3 regions of the Dechloromonas sp. ZS-1 genome follow, and region 3 is predicted to be linked to each of the others. Evidence: riboswitches for the same ligand, from Rfam matches in the RefSeq annotation. Region 3 holds a riboswitch; each other region holds the start of a gene.

Region 1 (4,958 bases), on a different contig from region 3:
ACTGTTTTGCCGGCAATTTCAACCCGCAGCTGATGGGCTTCAAGCAGGGGCCGGCTCATTTCGGTTGCCTCGACAGCAGGAAGAGGAAAACCGGCACGCCGATCAGGGCCGTCAGCACGCCGACCGGCAGTTGCTGCGGCGCGAGCACGGTGCGTGCAGCGGTATCGGCCAGCACGAGCAGGGAACCGCCAGCCAACACCGAGGCCGGGAGCAGCAGACGCTGATCGTTGCCGGTGGCCAGACGCACCAGATGCGGTACGACGAGACCGACAAAGCCGATCGAGCCGGCCGTGGTCACCGAGGCGGCGGTGGCCAGCGAAGCCAGCAGATACACGATGTAGCGCAGGCGGTCGACCGAGACCCCAAGGGCGCGCGCCTGCATCAGCCCGCGTGAGAGCAGGTTGAGCTCGCGGGCATAGGGCACGGCCACGGCCAGCGCCACAACTAAGGCAAGCACCGGTGGCCACCAGTGTGTGCTCTGGCCGAGGTCGCCCATCAGCCAGAACAGCATGCCGCGCAGTTTGTGCTCCGGGGCAATGGCGAGCATCAGTGCAATCAGCGCGCCACAACCGGCGGCGACGATGACGCCGGTGAGCAGCAAGCGGGTCTGGGTCCAGCTGCCATCGCCGTGCGCCAGGCCAAACACGATGAACATGGCCCCCAGCGCGCCGGCCAGTGCCAAGCCGTCGATCCCGATGATCGGCAGCCCGAGCAGGATGGCGAACATCGCCCCGACGCCCGCCCCGCCGGAAATCCCCAGTACATAAGGATCGGCCAACGGATTGCGCAGCAACACCTGCATCAGCGCGCCGGCCAGGGCGAGCAGGCCGCCGCAGGCAAAGCCGGCAATCGCTCGCGGCAAACGCAGTTGCAGCACCACGTCCATGCCGCCCGCTTCCCCGCCGGTCAACGCCGCCCACACATCCGAAACCGGAATGTGCAGGCTGCCCAGACTGAGCGCCACTGCAAAGCTCGCCCCGGCTAGGAGACAGAGCGCGAGCAGGATGAGCAGGGCGCGGCGGCGGGAGGGCATGGGCTTACTTCGGTGCGTAGCGGACGCCGATGAAGGCGTTCAGGCCGGGGGTGGTGAAGTCAGCAGCGGTTTCGTAGTTGCGGTCAAACATGTTGTTGACGCGCGCGAAAACGGACCAGTCACGCTCGAAACGGTAGGCGGCATAAACATTGGTGAGTGCATAGCCAGCCAGCTTGCGGGTATTGGCGTCGGTGTCAAAACGCTGCCCTTGTGCTTGCAGTTCGAGGCGCCATTCCCAGGCTCCAAGCTGTTTGCCAATGCTGGCCGATCCATAGTTCTGGGCACGGCGGGCCAGGAGTCGGTGCATGGCACGATCACGCGGATCGACATGGCTGTAGCTGGCGCTCAAGTCATAGTCGGCAATTTTTCCCTCGTAGCTCAAGGTAGCCCCTTGAATTTTTGCTTCACCAATATTGATCGGGGTATTAAGACCGGACCACGAGATCAGGTCGGCAACCCGGTTCTGAAAGAGCGTCAATGAGGCACGGTGACGACCATTGTCGTACTGTATGGCCGCTTCCTGATTGATCGAGCTTTCTGGCTTGAGGTTCGGATTCCCTTGGCGGCCACTGGTGAGTGGGTAGTACAAGTCACTGAAGGACGGCGCCTTGAAGGCCGTACCCAGGCCGGCATTGGCACGCCAATGCTGGGTCAGTTGGTAGCCGTAGGCGATGGCGCCGGTTGTCTTGTCGCCAAACTGGGAACTGTTGTCATTGCGGGCATTTACCTGCAGATGGTGGCCGCCAATCTGGCCATTCCAGCCCAGGAGTAGCGAGTCAATCGTACGTTCTTCAATCGGGTACTTGCCGGTCCCCGTGACCGATTGATCGAGGCGCTCCAACGCAAATAGGGCGTTGCCGACCGGAAGCTTGAAATCATGCTGCCAGGTGTATTGGCGTTGGACAGTTTTAAACAAGCTATCAAGCGCACCATTTTTCATTGCGCGCGTTTCATCTACGCTTTGGCCAAGGCGCAGGGTGCTGGTCCAATTCTGTGTGATGGCGTTTTTGAGATACGTGCTTAAGGTCGAGATGGCCAACTGGTTTCGCCAAATGGCAGTCTTGTCTGTCGAACTGTCATAGCCACTGTCCCCGTCACTGAAGTAGTAGCTGGCGCCTGCCTCGTGGCCTTTGGCAAAGGTATAGCCAAGACTGCCGGAGAAATTGGTGTTGCTGAAGCTGTCACGGTCGCGGTTATATCCACCACTCCGTGGTGTGGTGCTATTGAACCCCCGGGTTTGGCTGTGGCCTACGTTGGCGGCATAGTGCCAACCATCCTGTCCGCCTGAGAATCCGAAGCTTTCTGTTTGGGTATCGTAAGTCCCTGCGCCTACTTCTGCGTTGAATTTAATGGGACCGTTCCCGCGGCGCGTAAAGATCTGAATAACCCCACCGATGGCATCACTGCCATAAAGGGAGGAGGCCGGACCACGAAGGATTTCAATTCGATCAATCTGATTGAGGGGGAGGCGTGACCACGCTGCCATTTCTCCCGAGGATGCCGAGCCAACGCGAATGCCATCCACCAGGACCAGCGTGTGGCCTTTGCTTGTGCCTCGCATCAGAATGCTAGAGGTGGCACCGTAACTGCCACTCGACGTCATTTCGATGCCGGGTTGTCGGGAGAGCAACTCGGTGAGCGTGGACGAACCTGCTTGCTCGATCTCTTCTCTTTCAATCACAGAGATATCAGCGAGCACTTCATTGGCACGCATGGCTTGGCGGGTTGCGGTCACTTGTACTGTATTCAGAGACGGTGCTTCTGCAGAGGCAACTTGTACGAATGCAAGGGACAGCAAGGTTGCAATTGGGGTGGGGCGAAGGGGCATGGCACTTCCTAGGCTGATGGCGACCCCGCCAGCAGCATGAGATGATCAGAGGAAGAAGTGCAGGGGAATGGGCCTTGAACCGAGCCGCGCCACCACCCCGTGGCACTTCAGCGAGTTGATCCAGGCCGGTATCCGGGCTCGCGAGTCTTGACCTGCCGCCTTCCCGGGATATGTCCCAGTGGCGTTGTGGCAGGCCCGCACTCACTTACCGTTGCGGGGGCAGCAGCGGCATGGTCGCTTGGGCGACGCACCGCTTTCCCGTTTAACTGCGTTCGGAGAGTCCGTCGGCAGCACCTGAAGCGGGCGCGATTGTACGCGTAATCACGCTGTAATGCATTATTCAATCTGTAAATTGCCGATAAACTACTTTGAGAAGAACGGCTTAGTCCTTGACCATGCAGCGATTCAACCTTTATAGTCCGCGCCATGAATACCGAACTCGAAGCGCTCGAAAGCAAGGTTGAACAGGCGATTGGCCTGATTCAACAGTTGCGTGCCGAGAACGAAGTCCTGAAGAACCAGATTGCCGCAGCCGAAGCGGAGCGCCTGCATTTGCGCCAGGCCATGACGCAGGCACGGGAACGTCTTGAGGGCCTGATGGACCAAATCCCTGAGGATGCCTGAGATGAGCGCCGAGACCAATTTCCTCGACGTCAAGATCATGGGTCGCGAATACCGCGTGGCCTGTCTGCCGGAAGAGCGTGCCGCCTTGTTGTCGGCCGTCGATCTTGTGGATGGCAAGATGCGCGAAATCGCGCAGCGGACCAAGAGTTCGATCGCCGAGCGTGTGGCGGTCATGGCGGCGCTGAACATTGCACATGAACGCCTGACCCTGATCGAAGGCAGCACACCGACGGACGGTGTTGATACTTCCGATACGAAGCGTAGAATCGAAGACATGGGAGCACGGCTGGATGCCGTGCTGGTGCCCCAGCAGCAACTGGATCTGTGATCCCGCGCTGTTGATCCCGGTACCATCCGCAGTGTGTCCCCTGCGGTGTTCGTTAAGGCCATAGATTCCTTGAACCAATGCTGATTGGCATCGGTTGCGGACCGTTGAAACCGCTGTTGTGCGCGCTCTTCGTCGAGCGTGCCTGATGCGGGAGGAAAGCAACCACTCTGAACCCCGGTTCAGGATGCCGGCCTGACGGCACCCGCGGGGGCCAATATTCAAACGGGTGGCAGATGACTCTGCCGCCCGTTTTTCATTGGAGAAAGGCGTGTCGTACTGGTTGATGAAATCGGAGCCGGATGAGGTTTCCATCGACGATCTTGCCCGCTTGGGAACGGTGCCCTGGACTGGTGTGCGAAATTATCAGGCACGCAATTTCATGCGTGATGCGATGAAGATCGGTGATCTTCTGTTCTTTTATCACTCATCGTGTGCCGAACCCGGTATTGCTGGACTGGCTGAGGTGTGTTCCGAGCCTTATCCCGATCCCACCCAGTTCGATACGGTCAACCCGTATTTCGATGCCAAATCGAAGCCGGATCAACCCCGTTGGTGGTTGCGGGACGTGCGTTTTGTCCGGAAGACGCCTTTGCTGACGCTGGCCGCGCTGCGTCTGCATCCGGAACTTGCTAACATGCGCCTCCTGGCGCGCGGCAATCGCTTGTCGATTACGCCGGTTGCGCCGAACGAATGGCGCTTCATTGTTGAGACGCTGCTCGGAATTGCGGCAGTTCAGGAGTAAATGATGAGTATCGAGTGGTTGCTCGCCTATTTGGCCTTGGGTGCATTTGTCGGATTTTTCGCCGGACTCTTGGGCGTGGGCGGAGGCGGCATCATGGTGCCGGTGCTGACGACGATGTTTGCAGCCCAGGGGTTTCCGCCGGCACAGATGGTGCACCTGGCGCTGGGTACCTCCATGGCAGCCATTGTGCTGACTTCGGTGTCCAGTCTGAGGGCGCATCACGCGCATGGCGCAGTGCGCTGGGATATCGTCAAAGGCATTGCGCCCGGCGTGCTGTTCGGCACTTTTGGTGGTACGTTCATCGCTGCTTCTGCACCGACACGTCCCCTGGCCATTTTCTTCGGCTGCTTCATGGCCTATGTCTCATTGCAGATGATCCTGAATGTGAAGCCCAAGCCTTCCC
Region 2 (4,958 bases), on a different contig from region 3:
GACCAGGGCCTGCAGGCGACCATCCTTGCGGATTCGCGCCATGGCGGATTCCAGTTTGCTCAGGATTCTGGGATCGGTGCCCAGACTGACACCAAACCAGTAATCATTGCTGTCATCGACGAGCAGGGCGGGCACGAGCGCCTGGCTGTCCATGCCATTTTGCCGTGCGTTATACATCGCCGCCCAATCGAGGGAGAGCAACAAGTCAAAGCGCTGGGCCTTGAATTTTTTCATGTTGCGCGCATCGTCCTGGGCGGGATCGAGCTGAACGCCGACTTCGAAGCCTCGCGCCAGCAGGAAGTTCATGGCGGCGGATCCCTGGGCCGTACCAATCATGTACGCCGTGGCGTCGTCGAGCGATTTGAGCTTGATATCCGTGCGCGCTGCCTGCCGGTATAAATAAATGCGTCGCTTGCTGATCGGCCCGATCCAGTGGAAAAGTGCTTCACGCTCCGGCGTACGGACCAGGGAATAGAGGATCTTGTTGGGGCCTTGCTGCGCCTGTTGATAAGCCCGCGCCCAAGGCAACAGCGTTTTGCTGATGGTCAGTCCGCTTTCCTTGGCCAGCAGGTCCAGGACTTCACTGGAAAAGCCGATTACCTTGCCGTCCTGCTCATAGTTCAGCGGGGGCAAGGATTCAGTCAGCGCCTGCAAGGGAGGGAGTGCCGCCGAGGGCTGGGCCAGGACACCGGCACAACACAAGAAACAGGCAAGCCCTCCAAAGAGGCGATGAAAGCGGGGTCGCACAATACGCATGGTAGGGTGCATCTTAGCGTATTGTGCGCCGCTTCATCCTGCTTGGTCGCTTAAAACCCGATCCGCATACCGAGCCGGAGCGTGCGGGGTTCCAGCGGGTGAATCAGGCGACCGGCAATGCCATCCGTGCCACAGGCGCCACTGGCTTGCTCGTTTCGGGTACAGGCATTGCCCCAGTATTCGATGTCGTTGGCCTTGCGATTAAAGAGATTGAGCACATCGAGCGTGAACTGCAGGTTACGGTCGACGCGATAACCGGCTTTCAGGCTCGCCATCAGGAAGGGCGTCGATTTTTGCGTCCCGGTCTCCTCCAGCGCATAGGCGCCGAGGTAGCGCAGGCGTACGCCGCCAAACCACTTGCCCCCCTGATCCGCAGTCAAGCCGAGCGAGGCGGTGAGCGGAATGGCGTTGGGTACGTGGCGCCCGCCATTGTCGACATTGGCATCCTTGAAACGTGCCTTTGACCAGGCAAGATCAGCATCGAGAATCCAGCCGTCAACCGGTACGACATGGTTCGACCACTCGATACCGTGACGCCGGGAAGCCCCCTTCGGCTCCGTCACCCCCTCGTCGCCGATAAAGACAAGCTCCGATTCGAGATTCATTTGCCAGACGTTGAGGTTGCTGTGCCAGCCCGGCAAGGGGGTCGCTCGCATACCGAGTTCGTTGCCGCGTGCCCGGACGATCAGCGGTACCGGCGTGGCGGTACTGCCATCCTGAGGGTTGATGCGTGCCGTCGCGCCCCGCGCATCATTGCTATGAAAACCCCGGCCGGTATTGGCGTAAAACTCGGTTTCACCCAGGAGCTGGAATGGCCCGAAAACCAGGCCCAGTTTAGGGCTGGTCTGATGTGCGCCCTCCTGGCCGCCATTCTCCATGTTGTTGGCGCCGCCCAGCGCTGTGGCGCGGGCTTGGATCTGGTCATGCCGCAGGCCAATCTGAGTCCGGAACCAATCGGTCCATTGCGTACGGGCGTCGATATGGAGGCCCAGGTTGCTCTGCAGCACGCGATCCTCACGGACGGTGCGGGTGCGTTGGCGATTCTCCGTGCTGTACAGCCCCACCTTACCGATCCGGTCCTGGCGGAACTGCAGGCCGAGGGTCAATTCGGTATCCCGCCAGTTCGGGCCGAGCAGCCAGCTGCGGCTGGCCTGGCCGCCCCAGAGTGTGCGCTGGTCGGCCTGCTCGTGCTGGTCGCCCTGCGCGCCGCTGATGAACCCGGAGGGGGCCGAATAGAGGTTCAAACCATAGTCGACGACATACAGATTGAGCTTGCGCGCGCCATCCGCCTCGGTGCGTGCCCAGTCGCCGGAGAGGCTGTAGCGGTGGGTCTTGCCGCCATCGTTGGGGGAAAGGGCACCATAACGGGGGATTTCTCCGCTGTCGATGGCACGCGCCGGCAGATGCTCGGTGGCGCGCCAGCGGGCCTCATACAGCATGCCGGTCAGGGCAAAACCGTTGGCTGCCGTACCCGAACTGAGGCGAACCACCCCGTTGGTTTTCTTCAGGTGTTCTGCCTGATCCCAGGGGCCGTCATTGCCGGCCACTTCCAGCGCCCCGAGCAGGTTCATGCCGTTGAACGCATGGCTGCCGGCGCTGAGCAGGCGACGATAATTGCCTTGCCCCAGACTGAGGTCGACAAAGGCTTGATCCAGCTTGCGTACATAGTCGATGCGGGCCGCACCTGCGGTGGCGAAATCGCCATCCTCCGCGGCATACACGCCTTTACGGTATTTGACGTTGCCGATCAGTTCCGGGATCAGATAATTGAGATCCATGTAACCCTGACCGTGTGCATGCGTCACCATGTTGGCCGGCATGCCCATCACGTGCGTCGCGAAATCGCTGCCGTGATCCAGATTGAAACCGCGCAGAAAGTATTGATTGGCTTTGCCGTCACCGGAGTGCTGGGTCACCATCATGCCGGGCACGACCTCGAGAACTTCCGCCGGGCGCAACAAGGGACGATTGGCCAGTTGTTTGGCGGTAACGGTGCCCTCGCTGGCCGAGTCGGCAATGCCGGTCAGATTCTGGCTGCCGCTGGTGACCGAAACTTCCTGCAAGGTGGGAATGCCGGCGGCGTGCGCATGGCCCAGGCAGGCTAGGGCAGCGGCAACCAGGGTGGGGGTGAATGAGCGGTAAATCATCAGCTTGTTCCAACAAGGACCGTCCGCCCGGCATTCACTGCGGCACACAAGGGAACTTGTGCACCCGCAGCCTTCTGCATCCCCGCAGACGGTCTGTTTTAAGGCATCGGCAGCCGTTGACCGCCGACCTGATCACGACAGGCCGGTCTCCGGGCTGGCAGGCGCATCGTTCAAAACGATGCCGGCAATATCGCCTTCCCGGGCGTATCTGACACGTAACACCCAGTGGCCGGTGCCTTGCTCTAGAGGCAATCACACCATGATATTGCTTTGTCCTGCTTACCGTTGCGGGGGCAGCCAGGGCTTTGCGATCAACGCGCACCCTGTTCCCGTTTCACCTGGATACCGGGGTATCCAGGAACCTGTAGCGAGGTTTCGCCGCCGGTATTTCCCGGTAGCGAGGCCCGCACTGTATCAGGATCGGGCATGTTTGCCCATGCCGATGCAATGCCGTGCTTCAGCGCGAGAGATGCAGATTGAACCAGGCGGCGGTGCGCAGGACCGGGTCTTCACCCGGCGTCAGGAGGTGGCATTCATGGGCCACGGCGAGATGGGGAAAGGCGCGCTCCGAGGCTGTTTTTGCCGGCTCGTCTCCGGTATCGAGCAGCATGCAGAGCGGTGCCGCCAGCAGTTTGAGGGCCTGCAAGCCGGCCCGATCGATCAGGCCGCCATGACAGGCCAGTGCCTTGACCTGGGTGTCACGCTGCGCTGCAGCACGGAGCGCGGCCGGTGAGGCGTCGCCGGACGCGAAAATCGCCAGCGGCAGGGACTCGGTATCGCCATCGTGGCGCAGCATGTCGAGCAGATCCAGCAGGCGCTCGGTCAGTTTGGGCACGTTCTGGGTGGCATCGGCAAAACGGCTTTCCTGGGCTGTCAGCAGTTCCATGCTGCACACCGCGAAATGGCGGGCGGCGAGATTGGCCGTGATCCAGGCGTCGACCGGTGCATGATGCGCACGGGCCAGCAAGACCAGCCCGCGCGGCTGATCCGGCAGATCGAGACTGCCATGCAGGGAACCCAAGGGGGTGTTTCGAATCAGGGTGCGGTTCATGATTGCAGGCGAATGGGGATGCGGCGTGCGCCGAACGCCTGGCCGGCATGCCCGAGTTGCGCGCCAAAGCGCCCGGCCAGCGGGGTTTGGCAATGCGGGCAGGTGCCGTCGGCAGTCAGCGCATAGTCCTGAATTGTATAACCGTCACGGCGGATCAGCGTTTGCGCGCAGTGTGGGCAGTGCGTCACGCCGCCTTCCGGATCGCGCACATTGCCGAGATAGACATGCTGAAGGCCGGCTTCGCGCGCCAGTTGGCGAGCGCCTTGCAGGGTGGCGAGGGGCGTGTTGGGCCGGTCGCGCAAGCGCCAGTCGGGGTGAAAGGCGGTGAAATGCAGCGGAATGTCCGGGCTCAGCGCTTGCGCAATCCATTGACTCAGCGCACGAATTTCGTCCGGACGATCGTTGAGGCCGGGAATGAGCAGGGTGGTGATTTCCAGCCAGCATGCAGTGTCGTGATGCAGGTAGCTCAGCACATCGAGCACGGGTTGAAGACGGCCGCCACACTGACTTCGGTAAAAATCATCGGAAAATGATTTCAGATCGACGTTGGCCGCATCCATCCGGCTAAAAAACGCCCGGGCCGGTTCGGCGTGGAGATAGCCGGCGGTGACCGCCACGTTACGGATGCCGCGAGCGCGGCAGGCCTCTGCCGTATCCAGCGCGTATTCGGCAAAGATCACCGGGTCGTTGTAGGTATAGGCCACGCTGTCAGCCCCGTGGCGCACGGCAGCGCTGGCAATCGCCTCGGGTGTGGCGCTGTCCATCAGGCGATCCATGTCGCGGGCGCGCGAGATATCCCAGTTCTGGCAGCATTTGCAGGTCAGGTTGCAGCCCGCCGTCCCGAAGGAAAGCACGCTGCTGCCGGGATAAAAATGATGCAAGGGCTTCTTTTCAATGGGGTCAATGCAGAAACCGGAGGAACGCCCCCAGGTCGTCAGCACCATCCGGCCATCCTGGTGCTGGCGCACGAAACAGGCGCCGCGCTGGCCGGGGTGCAACTGGCA
Region 3 (4,958 bases):
ACCCGGGCAGCCGGGAAACTGCGTGGGTGATGGCGCAGGGGGTAATGCCGGCTGTCCGGGCTGGCCAGCCAGCTGGCCGAGGCCAGCGGTACGCCCAGCGCATCCGTGATCTGGGCCAGGCTCAGCGCGGGCTGCGCCCCGGGGGGCAGCCCCACATTGATCTGCTGGATCCGGCTGTCCTCGATCTGACGATCCACCCGGAGCAGCGTTTTGCCCAGCATCAGCCACTCGATCTCGCGGCTCTCCGGCGTGGGGGCGGGCACATCGGTCAACCCGCTCATCGCCAGCGTGGCGGCGCGGCCCGGCTTCTGTGGGGCGCTGCCCAGGCCGAAAGGGGCCATCGACAGCCAGCCGCTGAACAGCCAGGTCAGCAGGATCAGGCCGCCGCTCAGACCGAGCAGGTGGTGCCAGCGTTTCCAGCCATGCCGGTAGGGCGTGCAGCGCTCGTTGCGGTAACGACGGCGCAGCCGCAAGCGTTGCAGGCCCAGCCAGAGACCACTGAAGGCGAGGAGCAGGGCGGCCCCGCTGCCCCAGAGCACGACGTTGCGCCAGAGCGGCGTGTTGGCACGCAAGGGCGTGATGTAGAGCCAGTGGACCACGCTGCCCAGCCAGTTCCAGGCACGTTCGCCGGGCGCCGTGTCGAGCGCTACCTCACCCGTGCGGGCCGAGACGTAGTAGGCGCGGCCATCACGCAGCTGGACCAGCCAGAAGGGGCGTAGTGCATCAAAGCGGCGATAGAGGGTCCATTGGTCCTGGGTGAGCGTGCTCACCGTGGCAATGCCGGTTGGGCCGGCATGGGGCAGGACGACACGGCTCGCCAGAAGCGCATCTGCTTCCGGTGCGATCCGGCCATCGCGCGCATCCACTTGCCACCAGCGTTTTTCTGCCAGAAAACGGTAGGCCGGCGTACCGCCGGCCGCCGTCAGGCGGATGGCCTGGGGCGCACCGGACAGGCCCAGGGCCTGCCAGGCGGTCGCCGGGGATACCCGCACGCTGTCCGCAGCCAGTGGCGGCAGGCCGGCCAGACGCTCGGCATCATCGAGTTGCGGTCGGGCCACAAACAGCATGACCAGGCCCGAGATGAACCAGAGCAGCACCATCAGGCAGAGTCCGATGCCCAGCCAGCGGTGGCTGAGGTGCAACAGGCGCAGGTAAGTCCCCTTGGCCATCTTAGAACTTCATCTCGGCCACCAGCTCGAAGCGGCGGGCTTCGCCCAGGATCATCTGGTTGTTGTAGGTTCGCGTGGCGTAGAGCTTGTCGGCCAGGTTGCGGCCGAGCAGGCGCAGCGTCGTCTTGCCATCGACCTGCCAGGCGATGCTCGCATCAGCCACCGTGTAGGCGCCAAGTTGCAGGCTGTTGGCGTTGTCGGCGTAGTTCTTGCCGACATGGCGCAGGCCGAGCGAGGTTTGCATTGCACCCAGGCGGTAGTGGCCCCAGAGGTTGGCGACAAAGGTCGGCACGTTGGCCGGCGTGTTGCCGGCGCGCGAGACGCCGACGCCGCTCACGCGCTCGATGAGGTGCGTGTATTCCGCCTGCAGACGCGTGACGTTGCCTTCAAAGCGCCAGTTTGGCGAAGGCGTGAGTGCGGCGGCGAGCTCGATTCCTTGCGAATACTGGCTGCCACCCTGGATGGAGAGGGCCGAGTTGTTCGGGTCGCGGGTGACGATGTCGTCCTTGTCGATGCGGTAGAAGGCAGCGCTCCACTCACCCAGGCCGTTGCCCAGCTTCTGTTTGAGGCCGACTTCGACCAGCTTGCCGCGGGTCAGCTTGAAGTCCGCATTGGCCAGATTGAGCGAAATCATCGAGGTCACCGGATCGTGGCCGGTGGCGTACTGGGCGTACACGCTGGTATCGCGGGTCAGGAAGTGGGTCAGGCCGAGACGCCAGGCATTGCCGGTCAGGCTGCGGCCAAAGTCGGTGCCCGAAACCAGTTCGTCGCGATAGATATTGGCGCGGTCATGACGGAAGCCGGCCAGCAGCAGCCAGCGTTCGTCGAACTGCCAGGCATCTTCGGCATAAAAGCCGTGCAGGGTGCTGGCGGTGTCGAATTTGGCCAGGGTGGCATCCGGGCTGAACCACTGACCATGTGCCGGATTCTGGATGCTCACGCTGGAACTGCCGCCATAGGGGGCGTTGTTGATGTGCCGGAAACTTACCCGGGCCGCCTCCCAGCCCAGCACGGCGCGATGGCTGCCGTGCTTCAGGCTGGCCTCAAGGCGGTTGCCGGTCTGCGCGAGCTCATGCTGGATGTGCAGGTAATCGCTACGGTCGACGCGATGGGCGGCGGTATTCAGCGTATAGCTTTCGATGTTCATCCAGCGGCGCTTGGATTCGAGGTGATACAGCTCGTTGCTCAGGCTCAGGCGATCATTGACCTGCCATTCGACGCGGGCGCGCAGACGCGTGTCGGCGTAGCGGATCACGGCGTCGTCGGCGTTGTAGTTCTCGCGGCGCAGTTCCGGCAGGATGCGGCCGTTGTCATGCGGCGTGCCCCAGTAGCGTTCCGGGCGATTGACGCTGTAATCGGCCGTCAGGTCCACGCGCAGATCGCTGCTCGGCTGCAGGCGCAGCCGGCTCATCAGCTTGGCTTCCCGGGATTGGCCGAGGTCGCGGTAACCATCGATATCGGTGCCGTAGGCGTCGATCCGGTAGCTGGCAATCTCGCCCAGCCCGCCGGTGGCGCCGACCCCGAGGCGCTTGACGCCATCGGTGCCGACGGCGGCCATGGCTTCCTGGCTGGCGGTCCGGCTCGGTTCCTTGCGGATGGCGTTGATCGTTGCCCCCACCGTACCGCTGCCAAAGACCACCGAGGCCGGGCCATGCAGCACTTCGACGCGCTCATAGCCCCAGGCGCTGCCCGGATAGTTTTGCGTGCCGGCACCGGTCTGGATCCGGATGCCGTCTTCGGCAATGCCGACCGAGTTGGTGCCGGTGTAGCCGCGTGCGGAGAAGGACAAGCCCCCCGTCCCGCCGGAGCCGATGTCGGTGATCCCGGTGGCGCGGGTGATCCCCTCGCGGATCTGGAAGTCGCCGCGCTCCTGCATTTGCAGGGCATCGACCGTGCTGACTGCGGCCGGCAGTTCGCGCGCCGTGATGCCCGTGCGGCTGCCGGTCGGCGTGGCCTGATCGAGATGCAGGCTGGCGGCGTTGCGATGAGCGCTGACCTCGACGGTCGACAGCGTGGTTTGGGCAAAAACCGGCAGGCTCGTGGCCAGGGCGACGGCGGCCGCCAGGCGGTTGGGTGTGAACAAGGGGTAGGGCAGAGTGTGCAACATGGTCTTTCCTCAAAAGGACCGTCTGCACGCGCAAAGATGATCGGCGACGACCTGTGGTCGACGCATCGCTGTCATCCTCCGCATCCCCGCAGACGATCCATTGCATACGCTGTACCGATGGCTCGGACAGCACGAATGCAGCAGGCCGGTCTCCGGGCTTGCCAGTCTTGCCGCATCGCCTTCCCACGTCATCCGCGCGCGTCCGTCCGGACGCCACGTCATGTCGCAGTGGCAGGTGAATCGTCGATTCACCGTGATGCAGCCGCACTGGCTTACCGTTGCGGGGGCAGCCGAGGCATTGCAACCCCAAGGGGGCGCGCACCTCATTCCCGTTTCACCCGTTTTGTCACCAAAACAGGCACCTGATGCAGTGTGGATACCCTGAGTCGCCACCCGGAAGGTATCCGGTTCTGTCTGGATGGCGTACTGCGTTGTCCCCCCGTGCAGGAAGGACAACTGCGGCGGCATCATACGTTTTGCCGCCGGGATGGGCAACCCATGCTCAAGCCGCACGCTGTGCCGGGGCGGGGAAGAGGCGGTGGAGCAGGGCGGCGGCCGGACTGGCCTGCGGTGCGGGCCAGTCGGCGCGGAGGGCGGGCGAGAACTGCACGTCCGCCGGCAAAATCAGGCCCATGGCCGGGTTGACCGCATCCGCCCGGAAACACTGGGCGTAGCCGGTTTCGGTTTCATGCACGATGACCGAGTTGAGACGCACCGCGCCTTCGCCATTGCGGTGCGGCGTATGCTGCAGCACATGGTCGATAAGTACGAAGAAGACGCGCGCGAACTGCTCGGCACTCGGTGAAACGGGCAGGATCAGCCAGCGCTCGGAAAACTGCTGCGCGGCCGCCAGATAGGCCGGATCGTCACCGGCCCAGACGCTGATGGCATGGTCGAAGGCATCGATCAGCCAGTTCGGCCCCTGCTTCAGGAGGCCGAAGTCATAGACCATCTGGCCGTGGTCCAGCGTGTCGGCTTCGAGCAGCAGGTCGAGCTTGTACGAGTGGCCGTGGATCGAGTGCGAGCAGCGCCGCGTGCTGCAGCCGCGCACGATATGGGCATGCTCGAACTTGAAGCGTTTGCGGATCAGCACGGATCAGCCGGTGCGCCGCTGTCGCGGACGCCGCAGAACATCTCGAAAGCCTGTTCGATCATGCCTTGCGGCACGTCACGCACGATGAAAACGAGGCGGCTCTTTCGGTCGTTGTAGGGCGCATCGCTCGGCCAGGCATCAAGCATGGCGTAGGGGTACATGACCTGCTGGACGCACTGGATGACGCGCGGCTTGGGGTCGCCTTCGATGTTCAGCAGGCCCTTGATCCGCAGGATGCGTTCGCCCACGGTGTCGAGCAGGGTGCGGACGGCATCGGCAAAGAAGACCCATTGCAAGGGCTGATCGAAGGTCAGGGCAAAGCTGTAGACGTGCGCATCGTGGCGGTCGACATCGTGGTGGTGGTGATGATGTCCGTTGGCCTGGCGGCGTTCTTCTCGGACTTTTTCTTCGGCCAGCCAGTTGGCGACATCGGCTGTCTTGTTGCCAGGGTCGTACAAGCCGCAGTCGGTCAGTGAGGCGAGGGCGACTTCGCCGCGCCGCACATAGATCTGGGGGGCGGAGGGGTTGAGGCGGCGCAAGGTGCTGCTCACCGCTTCAAGTTGTTCCGGGCTGGCCAGGTCGCATTTGC

Evidence for each region. A riboswitch is a leader RNA that binds a small molecule or an ion and turns the genes downstream of it on or off. The one in region 3 is predicted to bind cobalamin.
Region 1: another riboswitch for cobalamin. It lies ahead of AACO21_RS00425 (TonB-dependent receptor); the one in region 3 lies ahead of AACO21_RS04550 (TonB-dependent receptor).
Region 2: another riboswitch for cobalamin. It lies ahead of AACO21_RS12300 (TonB-dependent receptor); the one in region 3 lies ahead of AACO21_RS04550 (TonB-dependent receptor).

Annotation. Positions count from the first base shown of each region.
Region 1 is NZ_JBDIYD010000001.1:83,663-88,620, reverse strand. Features, by position in the region: gene AACO21_RS00435 (ABC transporter ATP-binding protein) at 1-59, opposite strand, end outside; gene AACO21_RS00430 (iron ABC transporter permease) at 56-1,033, opposite strand; gene AACO21_RS00425 (TonB-dependent receptor) at 1,038-2,861, opposite strand; cobalamin riboswitch at 2,967-3,174, opposite strand; gene AACO21_RS00420 (hypothetical protein) at 3,288-3,485, shown strand; gene AACO21_RS00415 (cell division protein ZapA) at 3,487-3,813, shown strand; RNA gene ssrS (6S RNA) at 3,848-4,028, shown strand; gene AACO21_RS00405 (EVE domain-containing protein) at 4,082-4,555, shown strand; gene AACO21_RS00400 (sulfite exporter TauE/SafE family protein) at 4,559-4,958, shown strand, end outside.
Region 2 is NZ_JBDIYD010000009.1:90,325-95,282, forward strand. Features, by position in the region: gene AACO21_RS12295 (transporter substrate-binding domain-containing protein) at 1-756, opposite strand, end outside; gene AACO21_RS12300 (TonB-dependent receptor) at 807-2,903, opposite strand; cobalamin riboswitch at 3,026-3,284, opposite strand; gene AACO21_RS12305 (hypothetical protein) at 3,361-3,954, opposite strand; gene amrS (AmmeMemoRadiSam system radical SAM enzyme) at 3,951-4,958, opposite strand, start outside.
Region 3 is NZ_JBDIYD010000002.1:362,927-367,884, reverse strand. Features, by position in the region: gene AACO21_RS04555 (PepSY domain-containing protein) at 1-1,169, opposite strand, end outside; gene AACO21_RS04550 (TonB-dependent receptor) at 1,171-3,276, opposite strand; cobalamin riboswitch at 3,402-3,657, opposite strand; gene AACO21_RS04545 (6-carboxytetrahydropterin synthase) at 3,779-4,369, opposite strand; gene AACO21_RS04540 (GTP-binding protein) at 4,363-4,958, opposite strand, start outside.